Regions from separate parts of the Marinobacter sp. JSM 1782161 genome, predicted to be linked through region 4. Evidence: riboswitches for the same ligand, from Rfam matches in the RefSeq annotation. Region 4 holds a riboswitch; each other region holds the start of a gene.
The links. Region 4 has a riboswitch for cobalamin ahead of GQB00_RS03200 (CbtB domain-containing protein). Riboswitches for the same ligand answer to the same signal wherever they lie in the genome.

Region 1: another riboswitch for cobalamin. It lies ahead of GQB00_RS18395 (ABC transporter substrate-binding protein); the one in region 4 lies ahead of GQB00_RS03200 (CbtB domain-containing protein).
Region 2: another riboswitch for cobalamin. It lies ahead of GQB00_RS16595 (ribonucleoside-diphosphate reductase subunit alpha); the one in region 4 lies ahead of GQB00_RS03200 (CbtB domain-containing protein).
Region 3: another riboswitch for cobalamin. It lies ahead of GQB00_RS19835 (TonB-dependent receptor domain-containing protein); the one in region 4 lies ahead of GQB00_RS03200 (CbtB domain-containing protein).

Annotation. Positions count from the first base shown of each region.
Region 1 is NZ_WSSA01000004.1:431,298-436,122, reverse strand. It holds gene GQB00_RS18405 (putative bifunctional diguanylate cyclase/phosphodiesterase) at 1-871, opposite strand, end outside; gene GQB00_RS18400 (heme NO-binding domain-containing protein) at 864-1,427, opposite strand; cobalamin riboswitch at 1,613-1,827, shown strand; gene GQB00_RS18395 (ABC transporter substrate-binding protein) at 1,979-3,049, shown strand; gene GQB00_RS18390 (FecCD family ABC transporter permease) at 3,046-4,113, shown strand; gene GQB00_RS18385 (ABC transporter ATP-binding protein) at 4,110-4,825, shown strand, end outside.
Region 2 is NZ_WSSA01000004.1:39,384-44,208, reverse strand. It holds gene GQB00_RS16605 (universal stress protein) at 1-686, shown strand, start outside; gene GQB00_RS16600 (DUF3047 domain-containing protein) at 734-1,447, opposite strand; cobalamin riboswitch at 1,575-1,755, shown strand; gene GQB00_RS16595 (ribonucleoside-diphosphate reductase subunit alpha) at 1,894-4,653, shown strand.
Region 3 is NZ_WSSA01000005.1:144,060-148,884, forward strand. It holds gene polA (DNA polymerase I) at 1-681, shown strand, start outside; gene GQB00_RS19835 (TonB-dependent receptor domain-containing protein) at 702-2,495, opposite strand; cobalamin riboswitch at 2,623-2,814, opposite strand; gene GQB00_RS19840 (hypothetical protein) at 3,122-3,484, shown strand; gene GQB00_RS19845 (ABC transporter ATP-binding protein) at 3,507-4,301, opposite strand; gene GQB00_RS19850 (FecCD family ABC transporter permease) at 4,301-4,825, opposite strand, start outside.
Region 4 is NZ_WSSA01000002.1:726,494-731,318, reverse strand. It holds gene cobD (threonine-phosphate decarboxylase CobD) at 1-788, shown strand, start outside; gene GQB00_RS03210 (cobyric acid synthase) at 785-2,260, shown strand; gene bluB (5,6-dimethylbenzimidazole synthase) at 2,257-2,973, shown strand; cobalamin riboswitch at 3,021-3,230, shown strand; gene GQB00_RS03200 (CbtB domain-containing protein) at 3,262-3,447, shown strand; gene GQB00_RS03195 (CbtA family protein) at 3,544-4,329, shown strand; partial or broken gene GQB00_RS21790 (ATP-binding protein) at 4,310-4,825, shown strand, end outside.

The DNA.
Region 1 (4,825 bases), on a different contig from region 4:
CTTCCAGGGACTCCCGGCGCGGTCCGCGCAGCAGGATCGCCGTGGAGCTGTCGGACAGCGTGGCGATCAGCTCGCCGTCGCGGACGCATTGCTCCAGGCGCCGGCGCAGCTCAGCCGTCAACAGTTCGTTCTCCCTGCGACTCAGCGTCTCCCGCACCAGCGCATGGTTGGGCAGGGCGATGGCCAGGATATCGATGTCCGCGCCGTCGGCCTGCCGCAGACGGTCGGCCAGTGTGGTTTCCAGGTAATGGACGTTGGCCAGGCCGGTGCCGGGGTTGATGAACTTCTGCCGGGTGATGTCCGCCTGGGTGCCGGAGATCATGCGCGCCGTACCGGTGGCCGGATCGTGGTCGCAGATCCCCCGCGCGACAACCCAGCGGTAACCGCCGCGACCGTTGGCCAGGCGGTACTCGGCCCGAAATCGGGGTATCAGGCCGTTGATGTGGTCGTGCAGTTGCTGGCGCACCCCGGACACGTCCGCCGGATGGATCATGTCGAGCCAGTGGGAGGGCGCGAACGAGGTGCCCAGATCGGTGCGACCGCACATCGCCAGCCAGCGTTGCGAGACCTGCAAGCGCTCTTCCTCAAGATTCCACTCCCAGACGCCGTCGTTGGCCCCTTCGATCACCAGGTTCAGGCGCCGCGTGCGCTCCGCCACGCGCTGCTCCAGATCCGACTTCACGCGTTCCAGCTCGGCGAGGTTGCGGCGCACCGACTCCAGCACGAAGTTGGACAGCACCGACAGTTTCTGGATATCCAGGTCGTCGGAAGCCGAGTGGACGTGAAAGTCGAAGCGGCCGTCCACCGCCTGGCACAACTGGTCGGCAATGGCGTTGATCTCGTCGCGCAGGCGCTTTTCGGCGTCAGTCACCGGCGGCCTCCACCTGCAGGCAGAAACGGCACGCGGCGTCGCCGCGCTTGCGGCAGCGTTCCACCACGAACTGGCCGGTTTCGCCATACTCCTGCAACAAGCGCCGGAACAGCGCTTCATAGAGCCCGCACAGGCGATTCGGGGAACCGTAGGTGACCAGCAGGCGATCGCCCTGCTCCCGCACCGAAAACTTGTCCCGCACCCGGTCGCGCTCGTCTTCGTCGCGCAGGCCGGCGGCGAGGGTGGCGTGCACGGCCGGTTGGCGTTTGAGGAAATCCCGCGCCGAACCGGACACCTGATAGAAAATGGGGAACATGCGCCGGGAGATGTTGATGAAATAGTCGGCGTAGAGCGCCCAGAGGGTCTCTTCGTCCAGCTGGAAATGGCTTTGGGCCGCCCGGATCAGACGCAGGCACTGCCCGTCGTCGTAGTCGGTGTCGATCCGGAAATCCTGGCCCGGGGCCAGTTCCGCCTTGGCCCGGACCTCTGCCAAGGCCTCCGGTCCGCCTTCGCTTTCCACCAGTTCCAGTAAGACTTTCTGGATCAATCCAATCATGCCTATCGATACTCTACCGTGCCGGGGCCGGGCAACGTCGGGTGGTTCCGGCCAGGCCTCCAGTCTAGGCCAACCTCCGGACCGATGCAGGGCCACTTTATAAGGTTTTACACTCACCTTTCGCCGCCACGACGGGCCGGAGCGCGTATTCAAGAGCGTCCCGACTTGCTCCGGCCCGCCAAGCTGTTTATGCTCCACTCGTCGGTTTCCTTCGGGAAGCACGGAGCATCGCAAGACGCTCCCGACCAGGGAATTCGCCGCGGCCCCGCCGCGAAACGAAACTGCCCCCGCAACTGTAGGCGGCGAGCCACGCCCATCCGCGCCACTGGGAAACCCCGGGAAGGCCGGGCGCAGCCACGACCCGTCAGTCAGGAGACCTGCCGACACGACGTTCACCCATCCGGGCGGGGTGCCCCGGGGTTCAGGAAGGACGATTCCCATCTCAGCGATCTGCCAGCCGACCCGACGCGTTTCCATCCCCCCGATTGCAACCTCAGCTAACTGTTATGTTATAACATAACCATATAGCGACAACGGAGATCGGGACTGACATGACTTCCCCTCAATCAGCAGGCCATCAAAACAGCCGTTTTCAACGGGCCGCAGACGCGACTCGACCGCTGCGCGGCTTACTTCTGGCGATAGCGGCCCTCTACACGCCGCTTGCAGCGGCCACCGACTACCCATTGACCCTGACCAACTGCGGCCGTGACATCGAATTCGACGCCGCCCCGCAGAGCACCGTCACCATCGGCCAGTCCGCCACCGAGATGCTCTACTCGCTGGGGCTGGGCAACAAAGTGTCCGCCACGTCGGTGTGGTTCAACCCGGTGCTGCCGGAATACAGGGCCCTCAACGACCAGATAGAGCGCATCGCCGACAACGACCCCAGCTTCGAAGCCGTGGTCAATCACAAGCCGGACCTGGTGGCGGTCCAGTACGAGTGGCACGTTGGCCCCACCGGCATCGTCGCCACCCGCGACCAGTTCCACGACCTGGGCATCAACACCTACATCCTGCCGGCGGACTGCGACACCAAGGACAACTCCACCGGCGGTGACGGCACCCGCGTCGCCGCGTTTTCAACGGATTCCGTCTACAAGGGGATCCACGAACTGGCGACCATCTACGACGTGGAAAACGCCGGCGACGAGCTGGTGGCCGACCTCAAAGCCCGCGAGAGCAAGGCCGTCGCGCGCGCCCGCGACCTGGATCTGCCGGACGACCTGTCCGCCGTGTTCTGGTTCTCCTCCGCCGACCTGGAAATCGATCCCTACGTCGCCGGCCGCCTGGGCGCACCGGGCTACATGATGGACAAGCTGGGCATCCGCAACGTGATCGAGTCCGATGAGGAATGGCCCACCGTGGGCTGGGAGTCCATCGCCAAGGCCGACCCGGACATCATCGTCGTCGCCCGCATGGACCGTCGCCGCTTCCCCGCCGACGACGTGGAAAAGAAACTGGAGTTCCTGCGCACCGATCCCGTCGCCAGCCAGATGACCGCCGTCAAGGAAGGCCGCATCGTGCAGATGGATGCCCACGCCATGAGCGCCACCCTGCGCACCATCTTTGGCCTGGAAGCGCTGTCTGAATCCCTGGCGGAGATGACCTTCAACCGATGATCCGCGCCCTCGCGACGATCTGGCCACTGACGGCACCGCGCCTGCACTGGTTCTGGCTGGCGCCGACGGTACTGCTGACCGCGCTGGTCGCCGGTACCGCCATCGGCGAGACCCGGATTCCCATCGAGACCATCCTCAAGGTGCTCGCCAACCACCTGTGGGGAGCGGGCTACGCCGTGGACCGGATCGATGCCGGCATCATCTGGAGCTACCGGCTCAGCCGCGCCATCGTCGCCGCCTGCTGTGGCTCCGGCCTGGCGCTGGCCGGGGTGGTGCTGCAGGCGCTGCTGCGTAACGCCCTCGCCGACCCGTTCCTGATGGGCATCTCCGCCGGCGCTTCCACCGGCGCCGTGGCGGTCACGGTGATCGGCGTTGGCGCCGGAGCTGTCACCCTATCGGCGGGTGCCTTCGCCGGCGCCACCCTGGCGTTCGGGCTGGTGGTGATGCTGGCCCGGGCAGCCAGCGGAGGCAACGGCGGACGCGGCATCCAGACCGCCGGCGCCATTATCCTGGCGGGCATTGCCGGCTCCCAGCTGTTCAACGCCCTGACGGCTTTCATCATCGCCAAATCCGCCAACGCCGAGCAGGCCCGGGGCATCATGTTCTGGCTGCTGGGCAACCTGTCCGGCGTGCGCTGGGAGGACGTCACCCTGGCGGTCCCCACCGCCCTGGCCGGCCTGCTGGTGTGCCTGTGGCACATGCGCGCGCTGGACGCCTTCACCTTCGGCGCCGACAGCGCCGCCTCACTGGGCATCGCCGTGCGCCGGGTGCGCGGGCTGCTGATCGGCATCACGGCGCTGGTGACGGCGGTGATGGTGTCCATGGTCGGCGCCATCGGCTTCGTGGGGCTGGTGATTCCCCACGCCATGCGCTTCATCGTCGGCAGCCGTCACGCCCGGCTGGTACCCGCCTCGGCCCTGGCCGGCGCGGTGTTCCTGATCGGCTCGGACATCCTGTCGCGCATCCTGGTGCCCGGTCAGGTGCTGCCCATCGGCGTCATCACCTCGCTGATCGGCGCGCCGGCGTTTGCCCTGATCCTGATCCGGGGGAGCGGAACGCGATGAAGCTGTGTGCCGAACACCTCGACTGGACCGTCCACGGCCGCAAGCTGGTGGATAACGTCAACCTGAGCATCGAGCCGGGGGAAACCTTCGGTCTGGTGGGGCCGAACGGGTCGGGCAAGACCACCCTGCTGCGCCTGCTGGCCGGCCTGCGCAAGCCCCGCGCCGGCATGGTCCGGCTGGACGGTCGCCCCATGGCGCGGCTGCGCCAGCGTGACATCGCCCAGTCCGTCGCCCTGGTGGAACAGCAGGCGGATACCGGTGAGCGGCTCAGCGTGCGCCAGGCGGTGGAACTGGGGCGCACGCCGTTCCTGTCGCCGCTGCGGCCCTGGTCGGACGCCGACGAACGCATCGTCAACCGCGCCCTGGACGACGTGGAAATGCGTCATTTCGGCGACCGTCTCTGGCACACCCTGTCCGGCGGCGAGCGCCAGCGGGTGCACATTGCCCGCGCCCTGGCCCAGCAACCGCGCATCCTGCTGCTGGACGAGCCCACCAACCACCTGGACATCCACCACCAGCTGTCGATCCTGGACCTGGTGCGGCGTTTGCCGATCACCGTGGTGATCGCCCTACACGACCTCAACCAGGCCATGGACTGCGACCGGCTGGGCGTCATGGAACGCGGCCGCCTGGTCGACCTGGGCCCGCCCACCGGTGTGCTGAGCGCCGAGCGCCTGCAGCGCACCTTCGGCGTCCGGGCAGACGTCATCGA
Region 2 (4,825 bases), on a different contig from region 4:
GCAGTCGCGAGCACCTGCTCGAGGAGCTGGCGGACCTGGACCAGCGTCGCAGCAAGCTGGCCCTGGAGCAGGGGCGCCACATGCTGGATGCGGCGGAGTCGCGGATCCGCGAGGACGGCGTCAGCGAGGTCCGCCAGCGCCAGCGCCATGGCGACCTGGCGGAAAGCCTGCTCGACATCGAAGACGAAACCCGCCTGCTGGTGATGGGGCTGCACGGGGAGAGCAGCACCGATCGCGATGTTCACATCGGCAGCCAGCTGGAAACCGTGATCCGTACCCTGCACCGGCCCATGCTGTTGGTGCCGGATGAGTATCGCGAGCCGCGCAGCGCCATGCTCGCCTTCGACGCCAGCGAGACCATGCAGAAAGGCGTGGATCTGCTGGCCAACAGCCCGATCTTCCGCAAGGTTCCGCTGCATCTGGTGATGGTTGGCGACGAGACCGATGAACGCCGTGCGGCCCTGGACGCCGCCGCGCAGAAGCTGGAAGCGGCCGGTTGCTCGGTGGAGGTGGCGGTGCGGGCTGGAGACGTGGAAAAAACCCTGCACGCCTACCAGGAAGAGCAGGGCATCGACCTGATGGTGATGGGCGCCTACGGCCATTCCCGCATCCGTCAGTTCCTGGTGGGCAGCACCACCACCAGCATGCTCAAGACCAGCGAAACGCCGCTGATCATCCTTCGATAGTAAGTGCTTGCTTGCGCCGTTGGCTTCTCATGCCGGCGTCTATCCTGTCAGCGTGAGAGCCGGATGTCCCCGTAGTAGGCGGTGGCGGCCGAGCCGGTATTGTCGCCGTCCGTCATCACGGCAATGCCGGTTATGCGCGGCGGATCCTCGCCGAAGGCGGCGCGGTAGTCCGCCACCAGATCCCGGCTCTCCTCCATCCACTGTCCCGCATGGTCCGATCCGCTCTGCACCGCGATCATTCGTGTTTCCTCACTGAACGGGTTGGGCACGGATTCGCCCCGGGGCAGGCGGTTGGCCCAGATGTAGTTGAGCGCGCTGCCGGGCAGGGCGTCGCCGTGAACCAGCTCCACCGCTTTGCGTTTGGCCCGCTCGAAAAACCCCGCCTTGTCCGGTTCGAAGGCAAACGCCACGTAGATCCGGGCGGGATAGTCGTCACCGTCCTTGCGGCGTGCGTCCCCCTTTGCGTAAACGCCGTCCACTTTCCAGCGCCAGTGCAGCACCAGCTTTTCACCGGGCTCGATGTCGACCCGGTGAATCAGTCCCGAGGCGCCGCCGTCGGTGTCCGCGCGCAGCACTTGGGTACCCTGGTCGTCGACCAGTCGGTAGCGGGTGTGGGTATCGATATCGGGGAAGGTCAGCGGGGTCCAGCCGTCGTCCAGGGTCTGCAGGGTGGAGAAGGGCGTCAGCGACTCGGCGGTGGCCGGAACGCTCTGCAGCGCCAGCGCCGCCACCAGTAGGGATGTGGCCATTCGTATCAACATTGGCTTGTTCCTGTCAGGCTTCATCTATATAGTGCTCTTATCCTTGGTTAGACACCAGATCTAGTGGTTTATCGTTAACCAGCGCACTGCCAACCGGGAGTCGTAAGGCGCTCCCGGCTGCACAGCGCCGTTATCCACAACCTCTGGTGTCCGGGAATCCGGTGAGAATCCGGAACTGACGCGCAGCGGTATTGGGGCACGAGCGTGACACGATGACACTGGCATCTGCTGGGAAGTCGTTACGCGAGGCGAACCGGAACGGTTCAGACCCCTGAGTCCGAAGACCTGCCAGGGAGGTGTGGCCCCACCAATGGGACCACGCGACTGCACCTTCGCGACTCAGGGTGAGCAGCAAACGGCAATCCGACTCCACACCCCCGTGGAGGCCTGCCGTCCTGCGTACGCGAAGGTAAGACTTTTGACAACGCGTACCCAGGAGAACCGTCATGTCCAGCGCTGCAGCAGCCCCAACCGATGCCCAGGAACAGACCCTGGCCCTCCGAGTCATCAAGCGAAACGGCCAGTTGGTCGATTTCGATGCCAGCAAGATCAGTGTCGCCATCACCAAGGCGTTCCTCGCCGTGGAAGGCGAGAAAGCCGCCGGTTCTGCCCGTATCCACGACAGCGTCCGCCGCGTCAGCCGTCAGGTCATCCAGGCCCTGAGCCGGCGCCTGCAGGCTGGCGGCACCGTGCACATCGAAGACATTCAGGATCAGGTGGAACTGGCCCTGATGCGGGCCGAGGAACAGAAGGTGGCCCGGGCCTACGTGCTGTACCGCGAAGCCCACGCCCAGGAACGTGCCACCCAGGCGCCGGTGGAAGCCCATCCCACCCTGACGGTCTCCCTGGCCAACGGCCAGACCGTGCCGCTGGACGTGGGCCTGATGAAACATCAGGTGGAGCAGGCCTGCGCCGGACTGGACGCGGTGGACGCCGAAAGCGTGGTGGAAGACGCCGTGCGCAACCTCTACGACGGCATTCCCGAGAAAGACGTGCTCAACGCCCTGGTCATGACCGCCCGCGGGCGCATCGAGCAGGAGCCGGACTACAGTGCCGTCACCGCCCGCCTGCTGCTGGAACAGCTGCGTCTGGAGGCCGGTCAGGCCCTGTCCCTGCCGCTCGATCAGACCCTGGCCGAGGTTTATCCACAGGCGCTGTCCAGTTTCATCGGTTTCGGGATCGAGCGTGAGCTGCTGGACCCGGCCCTGGGCGAGTTCGACCTGGAGCGCCTGGGCGCTGAAATCAAACCCGAGCGCGACCGGCAGTTCGGCTTCCTCGGCCTGCAGACCCTGTACGACCGCTACTTCGTCCATTTCGAGGACCAGCGCCTGGAGCTGCCGCAGGTCTTCTTCATGCGTGTCGCCATGGGCCTGGCTTTGCGCGAGGACGACCGCAACGCCCGCGCCATCGAGTTCTACGATCTGCTGTCGTCGTTCGACTACATGGCTTCCACGCCGACGCTGTTCAACAGTGGCACCCGGCACTCGCAGCTGTCCTCCTGCTACCTGACCACTGTGTCCGACGACCTGGAAGGCATCTACGGCGCCATCAAGGACAACGCGCTGCTGTCCAAGTGGGCCGGCGGCCTGGGCAACGACTGGACGCCGGTGCGTTCGCTGGGCTCCCACATCAAGGGCACCAACGGCCGCAGCCAGGGCGTCGTGCCGTTCCTGAAAGTGGTCAACGACACCGCCGTGGCGGTCAACCAGGGCGGCAAGCGCAAGGGCGCGGTCTGCGCTTACCTGGAAAGCTGGCACCTGGACATCGAGGAGTTCCTGGAACTGCGCAAGAACACCGGCGACGAGCGTCGCCGCACCCACGACATGAACACCGCCAACTGGGTGCCGGACCTGCTGATCGAGCGCATGCGCGCCGATGCCGACTGGACGCTGTTCTCGCCGAGCGACGTGGGCGACCTGCACGACCTTTACGGCAACGAATTCCGCACCCGCTATGAAGAATACGAGGCGATGGCCGAGCGCGGCGAGATCAAGCTATCCAAGAAGATTTCCGCCAAGCAGCTCTGGCGCAAGATGCTGACTGTGCTGTTCGAGACCGGTCACCCCTGGATCACCTTCAAGGATCCCTGCAACCTGCGTTCGCCGCAGCAGCACAGGGGCGTGGTCCACTCCTCCAACCTGTGCACCGAGATCACCCTGAACACCAGCGCCGACGAGATCGCCGTGTGCAACCTGGGCTCGATCAACCTGGCGGCCCACATCGACAACGGCGAGCTGGACGTGCTGCGCCTGGAGAAGACCGTTAACACGGCGGTTCGGATGCTCGACAACGTCATCGACATCAACTTCTACGCCGTGCCTCAGGCGCGCCAATCCAACCTGCGCCACCGTCCGGTGGGCATGGGCATCATGGGCTTTCAGGACGCGCTTTACCGCCTGGGCCACGCCTACGCCAGTCCGGAAGCGGTGGAATTCGCCGACCTGGCCATGGAGCAGATCAGCTACTTCGCCCTGCGGACCTCCGCCCTGCTGGCGAAGGAGCGTGGCGCCTATGAAAGCTACGAGGGCTCGCTCTGGTCGCAGGGCATCCTGCCCATCGATTCGTTGAACAACCTCAAGGAAGCGCGTCGCGAGGGCGACCTGAGCGTCAACACCGAGACGCGCCTGGACTGGGAGCCGGTGCGCAAACTGATCGCCGAGCATGGCATCCGCAACTCCAACGTCATGGCCATCGCGCCGACCGCGACCATCTCCAACATCGTCGGCGTTAGCCAGTCCATCGAACCGGCGTACCAGAACCTGTTCGTCAAATCGAACCTGTCCGGCGAGTTCACGGTGATCAATCCTTCGCTGGTGGCGGACCTGAAAGCCGAAGGGCTATGGGACAACGTGATGGTCAACGACCTGAAGTATTACGACGGATCGGTACAACAGATCGACCGCATTCCGCAGGCGATCAAGGCCCGCTACGCCACCGCCTTCGAGATGGACGCCCGCTGGCTGGTGGAAGCCGCCGCGCGCCGCCAGAAATGGCTGGACCAGGCCCAGAGCCTGAACCTGTACATGGCCGAGCCGTCCGGTCGCAAGCTGGACGAACTCTATCAACTGGCGTGGGAACGCGGTCTGAAGACCACCTACTACCTGCGCTCGCTGGGCGCGACCGGCGCAGAGAAAAGTACGCCGGTGGCCGCCCCGGCGCCGAAGGTGTGCACCATCGACGAGCCGGATTGCGAGGCCTGTCAGTAGCGGGCTGCTAGAAGGGGGACGGATTTAAATCCGTCCCCTAAACCATGGGCACCTTGCGGCGCCTCAGAAGCTGAAGCGTCTGCTACATACTCGAGTTCGATGAAAAATGTAGCCGATGCTTCAGCTTCGGAGCAGCCCACAGGGCTGCCCATGTCCCGCACCGAACTCACGG
Region 3 (4,825 bases), on a different contig from region 4:
GCGGACTATTCCCAGATCGAGCTGCGCATCATGGCGCACCTGTCCGGCGACGAGGGGCTGCTCAAGGCTTTCGCCGAGGGCAAGGACATCCACAAGGCCACCGCCGCCGAGGTCTTCGACACCACGGTGGACAAGGTCACGTCCGACCAGCGCCGCAGCGCCAAGGCCATCAACTTTGGCCTGATCTACGGCATGTCCGCCTTCGGCCTGTCGCGCCAGCTGGGCGTGGAACGCAAGCTCGCCCAGGAGTACATCGACCTCTATTTCCACCGCTACCCCGGTGTTCGCCAGTACATGGACGACATCCGCAAGCAGGCCCACGACGACGGTTACGTGGAAACCCTGTTCGGCCGTCGCCTGTACCTGCCAGAGATCAACGCCAAGAACAAACAGATGCAGCAGGCCGCCGAGCGCACCGCAATCAACGCGCCCATGCAGGGCACCGCGGCGGACATCATCAAGAAGGCGATGGTGACGGTGGAGAACTGGCTGCTGGACCAGCACGCCAGGGACGCCCGCATGGTCATGCAGGTCCACGACGAATTGATCCTGGAAGTGAAGGAGTCGGCCCTGGACGACGTCATCAAGGGCCTCACCGATCGCATGTCAGCCGCCGCCGACCTCAAGGTGCCGCTGCTGGTGGAAGCCGGTGTCGGCGACAACTGGGACGAGGCGCACTAGCGACCTCGCCCCGGCTGCGTTCAGTAGCGGTAGCGCAGGGAGGCCAGCAACGCCCGTTGCTGGCCAGAGTATCCGGCCACGGTGACCGCCTCCTGATCGAGCAAGTTGCGCCCCTTGAGCGTCAGGTCGAGGCGGTCGGTCGCGGCATAGGCCAGCGTCAGGTTGGTCATCCCATAACCGGGAATGTCGCTGTCCGCCGCCGTATCCACCGAATCCGTCCGCCCCAGCCATTCCAGGCTCGCTTCCAGCGGCCCGAACGTTTTTGTTCCCGCCAGGCGCCCGTTCCACTTGGGTCGCCGGGCCAGGGCATCGCCGGTGTCGTCATCGGTGGCGCGGGTATAGCCGGCGCCCATTTCCAGCCGCCAGTCACCGCCCCGGTAGATGACGCTCAGTTCCGTACCTTCCGCCGTCGCCGACTCCGTGTTGTAGGGAATGAACAAGGCGTCCAGCTGGATCAGGTCATCGAAGTTGGTGCGATAGGCCGCCCACTCATAGGACAGACGTCCGACACTGCCCTTGAGCCCTACTTCGTAGGTTTCCGAGGTTTCCGCGTCCAGGTCCGGGTTGGCGCCAAACGGCGAATACAGATCGTTGAAGTTGGGCGCCTTGAAGCCGGTGCCGTAGCTGACGTAGGGCTTGAGCGCGGGCGTCAGCTGGTAGCCTACCGATACCGCCCCGGTGGTCTCGTCGCCGTAGGCCTGGTTGTTGTCGTAGCGCAGCGACGTCTCCACATGCAGCGGCTGATCGACGGTCTGCCACTGACCAAACACCGCATTGTTGTAGCGAGCGTCTTCCGTGTAGGCCGTCGAGGCCTCCACACGCTCTTCAACCCGCTCGACGCCCACGGTCAGCAGCTGGTGGCCAGTGAGGTAGGCATCGGACTGGACCAGGTACTGGCGGCGCCGGGTTTCATAGTCAAAGTAATCCGACTGGTCGATAAAGTTGTCGTTGTCCTCGCGCCCGTAGCCGATCTGGGCGTGCAAGGTGACATCGTCGCTGGCGGCGAAATCGGCGAAAACCCGCCCGGACTGCTGCACGAACTCGTTCCAGTAGCGCTGATCGGCTGTACCGAAAACGCTGTCGTAATCGTTCTCGCCCTGGGCGTGCATCGCGTTGAGGCCGAGCGACAGGCGATCATTCACCCGCTGATCCACGCTGGCGCTGAACGACTGGCTCTCGAAACCGTCGTCATCGCGCTGATTGCTGACCGGCTGGGAATCCACACCATCGGTCTCATACATCGACGCCGACAGGCTGTAGGCCGTATCGCCGGTGCGGCCCGAGAAGTGCTGGGTCAGGCGCGAGGAGCCCTCGGTACCGGCGCTCACCTCCGAAATGGCTTCCGGCTCCGGCGTGCCCCGGCGCGTGAATATCTGGATCACCCCACCGATGGCCTCCGAGCCGTAGAGGCTGGAGCGCGGACCACGCACCACTTCGATGCGATCCACCAGCGCCAGGGGAATGTTTTCCAACTGGGCCGTGCCCGCCGTTGCACCGCCGACTTTCAGGCCGTCCACCAGCACCAGCACGTGATCGGAATTCGAACCCCGCATGAACACGCTGGACTGCTTGCCGGCACCACCACTCTGGGACACGGTCACGCCGGGAACACCGCGCAACAGGTCCTCGATGCTGCTGGCCGTGCTGCGCTGGATGTCCTGCCGGCTGATGACCGTCACCGAGGCGTTCACCTCGTCGGCCGTTTGCGCGGTCCGGGTCGCGGTCACCACAAGGGGATTGAGAATGTCCGCGTTGAGCGGGGCGGCAAGACAGCCGGTCATCAGGCCGGCGGCCAGGGAAAAGGGCTTGTTCACAGAGGGCGTCCTGGGTTCGCATCCGGTTCAGTCGAAGCCGGTGGACGGAGGACGCGCGGTTACGGGATGGGCAACCACCGGTGAAGCCCTCCGCAGCACCGCATGCACCGGCCAGGATCAGAGAGATCCCTGCCGGGAAGCAGGTGGCCGGTCTCCGGGCTCATTCCTTCCCCGGGATCGGGGCCGGCAGCGCCTTCCCGGACCGGAGGTCCAGTGGCCTTGCTGCTGCAGAGGAATTTACCGTTGCGGGGGCAGCACTGGGTTTGCACCAGTTTCCCGTTTCACTCGCCGTGCGAGCACCGCCTGCCAATTGACGCCGGTGACGCACGCGTCACCGAACTTGCCGGGACTTTAGGAGGACTGGCCCACCGGGTCAACGCATTTTCCCGGATTTTCTCATTCCCCTGCACGCCCGCCGAACTCACCACAACGGTGCAGGCCGAACCCGTGATGCGTCATGGCGGTGCGTAATTCCATGCAAAGCTGACGTTTTCGCCTTTTATTTCAGGATTTTAACGATAGGCACATTTTTAGCTTAATATTCAGGGTCGATAACGCGCACGCTCTGATCCCCCACAGGCTCGGGACCGTCCAGACGCAAGAGCGCTTTGAAATGAGGTACGACAATGACGACGCTAGCAGCAGAACGCAGTTGGCTACTGGATCGCGGACTCCTCAAACTCGTCCACCAGTGCCGCCGACTGATCCTGGCGGAATTCGGCGTTAAGCTTCACCTGACCGACAACGACCTGGAGGACCAGTTGGCGTCCTACGCCAGGCAATCCCGCTCCAGCCACCTGAACAACGCCTGGGAAGAGCTCAAGAAACAGGTTCCGGATCTTGCCAAGCAGGACGACGACAAGCCGCGCAATTACCGCGGCCAGGAGTTGGCGGAGCCGGCCGCGGCGGCCAAGAAAGAGGAACCGGCCAGCAGCAGCAAGACCCGCACCATCACCTACCGGGGCCGCAAAATGGAAGTGCCCGCCTGATCGCGGCACGCCGACGGCGCGTTCAATCCACCGGGTCGGGAGTCCATCGCGGCGCGGGCCGCCAGAAGCTGTCCCCGCCCTCGCCGACCCGCTCGACCGGATAGCTGTAGACCCGCTGCAGGCGCTCCGACGACAGCATTTCAGACGCCGAACCGGCATCGTGGTGACCGTCGGGATACAGTAACAGGACCCGGTCGGCGTAGCGTGCCGCCAGGTTGATGTCGTGAACGGTCATGACCACTAACCGCCGCTGCTCCCGCGCCAGCGCACACAGGGTTGCCATCAGTTCCGCCTGGTGGCGCAGATCCAGATGATTCACCGGCTCGTCCAGCAACAGGACGCCGGGGGCCTGGGTCAGCAGGGTTGCCATGGCCACCCGGCGCTGTTCGCCGCCGGACAGGCGGTCGACCCGAGCCTCCGCCAGACCTTCCAGCCCACAGCTCGCCAACGCCCGGCGGATGATGACCTGATCATTCGCTCCCAGCGCCTGCCAGCCCGGTCGGTGCGCGTAACGGCCGGCCCCGACGGCTTCGGTTACGGTAAACGGAAAATCCATCGGCGACTGCTGCAGCAACAGGCCAACGCGACGCGCCAGCACTTTGCGCGGGCAGCGCCGGATGTCCACGCCATCGACAAACACCCGTCCCGCCAACACCGGCAGCAGACCAGCCAGAGTCAGCAGCAGCGAGGATTTGCCGACACCGTTCTCCCCCAGGATGGCCCAGACTTCGCCGCCTTCGGCCTGCAGATCAAGCGGCTCCGCCAGGGCACGGTCGCCACGACCAAAAGTCAGGCCGTCCAACTGCAAGGAGGGCATCAGCGGGTCCCCCGGCGTTGCAGCAGGTAGAGGAAAAGCGGCACGCCAACCGCCGCCGTCAACACACCGACCGGCAGCTGCCGTGGCGCTATCAGCGAGCGGGCAGCCGTATCGGCCAGCATCAGCAAGGCACCCCCGGCCAACAGGCTGGCCGGGGCCAACGCGCGGTGACCGGCCCCCAGCCACTGCCGCATCAGGTGTGGCACCACCAGCCCGACGAACCCGACGGGGCCGGCCAGCGTTACCGCACAGGCGGTCAGAAACGACGCCGTCAGGTAGCAGACACCCCGCAGGCGGCGGGTTTCCACACCCAGGACCGCAGCCTGTTCATCGCCACGAGCCAGAAGATCCAGCGCCGGCGCCATGAACCAGGCCGCCGCCAGCGCCAACGCCAGCACCAGCAGCGCCCACCAGGGCGTTTCCGGCCGGGACAGCTCCCCCATCAGCCAGAACAGCATGCCGCGCAGGGACTGATCCGGCCCCAGCACCAACAGAAGACTGATACAGGCACCCCAGCCGGCAGC
Region 4 (4,825 bases):
TCCAGCGGTTGCCGAGGCTGCGGCCGTCCTGTCGCGTCGGTGTTCCGGTCCCGGGCTACGAGGAGCACGCCCGCTGCTGGGCCCAGGCCGGCCACACGGTTGTCCCGTTGGCTCAGGATGACGGGGGTGCCGATGATTGGCTCGACGAGCTGGACGTGGTTGTCTGGATCAATCCCAACAACCCCAGCGGCGAGCGAATCGAGCGGCAACGGCTCCTGCACTGGCACGAACGCCTGCAATCCCGCGGTGGATGGCTGGTGGTGGACGAGGCGTTCCTGCTCCCGGACGAACCGGGTGAAAGCCTGGCTCCGGTGGCTGACCGTCCGGGACTGGTGATTCTCAAATCCCTGGGTAAGTTCTTTGGCCTGGCGGGGATCCGGGCCGGTGCCGCATTGGGCGATGCGGACATAGTGTCGGCGCTGGCAACCGATCTTGGGCCCTGGGCGCTCAGCACACCGGCCCGCTTTATCATGGCCCGGGCACTTGCCGATGCGGCCTGGCAGGCGCAGACGGTCGAGCGCCTGCGCGCGGACAGTCAGCGTCTGGCGGCCATGCTGGCCCGGCACGGCTTCCCGGTTGTTCAGGGAACGGCGCTGTTCCAGTACGCGCCAACGATCGCGGCCGACGCCTGGGCGGATGCGCTTGCCCAGCGAGGTGTCTACGTGCGCCGGTTCACCAAGCCGGCCGCGCTGCGTTTTGGCCTGCCTGCAACCGAATCCGACTGGCGCCGGCTGCAGCAGGCGCTGCAGGAAATCCAATCCGAAAGAGTCAGGAACACGGCACGATGACCACATTGATGGTGCAGGGTACCACGTCCGACGCCGGCAAGAGCACGGTTGTGGCGGCGCTTTGCCGCTGGCTGGCGCGACAGGGCGTCTCGGTCGCCCCGTTCAAGCCCCAGAACATGGCCCTCAACAGCGCGGTGACCCGCGACGGCGGCGAAATCGGCCGCTCCACCGCATTGCAGGCCCTGGCTTGTGGCCTGGAGCCTCACAGCGACATGAACCCGGTCCTGCTCAAACCGCAGACCGACTGCGGTGCCCAAGTGATCCTGCGCGGCCAGGTTCACGGCAACATGGATGCTTTGGATTACCTCGCTTACAAGGCCGAAGCGGCCAAGTCAGTGATGGCGGCCTGGCGTGACCTGTCCGCGCGCTACGATGTGATCATCGCCGAAGGCGCCGGCAGCCCGGCGGAAATCAACCTGCGCGCCAACGATATTGCCAATATGGGGTTCGCCGAAGCGGCGAATTGCCCGGTCCTCCTGGTGGGGGATATCGAACGCGGCGGCGTATTCGCGCAATTGGTGGGCACGCTGGAGCTGGTGTCTGAGAGCGAACGAGACCGCATTGCGGGATTCGTGATCAACCGGTTCCGGGGCGATCCGGGCCTGCTCACGTCCGGCCTGGAGTGGCTCGAAGAGCGGACCGGCAAGCCGGTGGTGGGTGTGCTGTCGCACCTGAGCGGTCTGCTGCTGGACGCCGAGGACAGCGTTAACCTGACCTCCGTTGCCGGCAACGGCCAGCTCAGGGTGGTGATTCCACGTCTGCCGCGCATGAGCAATCACAACGATTTCGACCCGCTGCGCCTGCACCCGGGCGTGGACCTGAGCTTCGTCGGGGAGGGCGAAGCCATCCCGCCGGCGGACGTGATCATCCTGCCCGGCAGCAAAAGTACGCGCTCCGACCTGGCCTGGCTGAAAGCGCGGGGCTGGCCCGGGGCGATCCGCCGGCATCTGCGCTACGGCGGGCATGTGTTCGGCATCTGCGGCGGCTTCCAGATGCTGGGCGAGTGGGTTGCCGACCCCGACGGCCTGGAAGGGGAGCCGGGCAACAGCGAAGGGCTGGGCCTGCTGCCGCTGAACACCCGGATGGTGGCCGGCAAACAGCTGCGCGAGGTAGCGGGCGAGCTGCGGCTGCCGGGCGGGGACGATATGGCCCCGCTGACCGGCTATGAAATGCACAACGGCGTGACCACCGGCGCCGCGCTGGAACGCCCGATTCTCAACCTGGGCGGTCGCCCCGATGGCGCCGTCAGCGACGATGGCCAGATCATGGGCACCTACGTGCACGGGCTGTTCGACCGGCCTGAGGCCTGCGACGCCCTGCTGGCCGCCTGGGGGCTGCGCGGTGAGGCCGCGGCGGTGGATTACCAGCAGCACCGGCTTGCCCAGCTCGATCGCCTCGCCGACCATCTCGACCAGCAACTGGACACTGAGAGACTCCGGCACTGGCTGGGTCTGCCGAAGGAAACCGAATGACCGATTCCGCCAACGACTTCACCGACGCCGAGCGCCAGGGGCTGTATCGCGCCATTTTTGAGCGTCGCGATGTTCGCTCCCAGTTTCTGCCCGATCCGATACCGCCCGGGGTGCTTGGGCGGCTCATCGAAGCGGCCCACCACGCGCCGTCCGTGGGTTTTATGCAGCCCTGGGATTTCCTGGTGATCGAAAGCACCGAGGTACGTCGCCGGGTGCTGGAGAACTTCGAGCAGGAGAACCAGCGGGCCGCTGACAATTACGAGGGCGAACGCCAGGGCACCTACCGCAGCCTCAAACTGCAGGGCATCCTCGACAGCCCGCTCAACCTCTGCATCACCTGCGATCGCAGCCGCGGCGGCCCCAAGGTGCTGGGGCGCAACAGCATCGTCGAAACCGACCTGTTCAGCACTTGCCTGGCGGTGCAGAACCTGTGGCTGGCGGCCCGTGCCGAAGGCATCGGCGTCGGCTGGGTCAGCATCCTCGACCAGGAGCGGTTGGCCGAGGTGCTGGCGTTGCCTGAGAACGTCTATCCGCTGGCGTATCTGTGTGTGGGGTATGTGAGCGAGTTTCTCGAGCAGCCCGAGCTGCAGGCCAGGGGCTGGCGTTCGCGTCTGCCTCTGGAGCAGCTGGTGCATCACGACGGCTGGCAAAAAGCGTTGCCGGATGGCCACCCGTTGGCCGACTGGCTGGCCCACAGAACACCCCGAAAATAGGGCGGTCCGGCGGTCCCACATTGCGCCCGCCGGGGCGTTGAATTACGATATCCACCTCGAAGACGGGTGCCCCTGCCACAGGGGATAATCGGGAAGTATGGTGCGGCCTCAGGCCCATTCCATCGCTGCCCCCGCATCGGTAATAAACGCGTAGTCTGCAACATGCCACTGGCCAACGCCGGGAAGGTGCAGATGATGGCGCTCGAAAAGGCGCCCCGTTTTAAGCCCGAAGACCGGCCTGTCATTCCTGCTATCCACCAGTGGTGCGGCGGGCACCAAGGAGTTGATATGTCTGCGTTTTCCTCATCCTCCAGCGAATCGGTTTCCGGTTCCCGGGTTTCATCGGCCGTCCAGCAGGGCGCTGTTGCGGTCTTCGGCGCGTTGATCCTTTACGCCGTTGGCTTCCTGCCGATGAGCGCGGCCCACAACGCCGCGCACGATACCCGGCACACGTTCGTTTTCCCCTGCCACTGAGCGCTGTCCGATCGTAGGCTATCCGTTCATGGATAGTCTTCCGCAGCGCCCGGCGTTGGCACAACGACCGTTCTATTTCCTGCTGGAGGGAAATCCATGTTCCGCTCATTGATACTCAGCGCCTGCGTTATTGGCGTTGTCGCCGGTCTGGCCATGACCGCGTTTCAATCCTTTGGCGTCACACCGATCATTCTCGCGGCCGAACAGTACGAGGTCAGCGAACCGGCCGAGCCGGAAAGCGCCCATCCGCATGAGGCGGCCGGCCATACTCACGAGCACGGCCAAGCGGGCGACCATCACCACCACGGCGGTGACGAGTGGGCCCCGGCCGACGGCTTCGAGCGCACGTTCTACTCGGCGGTTTCCAACATCTGCGCCGGTATCGGTTTCGCCGCGCTGCTGCTGGTGGTCATGAATCAGCTGCGTGAACGCGGCCGCATGACGCCCAACGCCAGTCGCGGGCTCCTGCTGGGGGCGCTCGGCTTTGTCGCCGTGTTCATGGCCCCGTCGCTTGGGCTGCCGCCGGAAGTGCCGGGTGCCAGTGCCGCCGCCCTGGAATCGCGCCAGCTTTGGTGGGTTGCCACGGTACTGCTGACCGTCGCCGGACTCGGTATCCTCTTCCTGGCCGGCGGCTGGCAGCGCATCCTGGGTGTGCCGTTGTTGCTGGTGACGCACTTTTTCGTGCCCACCCACGAGGGCCCGATGTTCTCGCATCCCGATCCGGACGCCGTCACAGCGTTGAACGAGCTCCACCATCAATTCATCTGGGCAACCGGCCTCTCCAATCTGGCGTTCTGGCTCCTGATTGGCGTGCTGTGCGCGGTTACCCTCAATTACCTGTCACGGACAGGTCGCATCCATCATGAACAAGTTCCTGCCTGAGTTTCCGTTCTCGGCCGTTGTCGGCCAGGACGATCTCAAGACAGCGTTGCTGCTGAACGCCATCAACCCTCGAGTCGGTGGCGTTTTGATCAGCGGTCCCCGAGGCAGCGCCAAATCGACCCTGGCCCGGGCCCTGGCCGACATCCTGCCGCCATCGAGCGAAGGGGTTCGTCCGCCATTCGTGAACATGCCTCTGGGTACCAGCGAGGATCGCCTGATCGGCAGCCTCGACCTGAAACGCGTGCTGGCGGATCAGGACGTGGCTTTCGAACCGGGCTTGCTGGCCCGGGCGGACGGCGGCGTGCTGTACGTCGACGAAGTGAACCTGCTGCCGGACGCCCTGGTGGACCTGCTGTTGGATGCGGCTGCACGCGGCATCAACGTGGTGGAGCGGGATGGCATCAGCCACAGCCACGCGGCCCGGTTCGCCCTGATCGGCACCATGAACCCGGACGAGGGCGAATTGCGCCCGCAACTGCTCGACCGATTCGGGCTG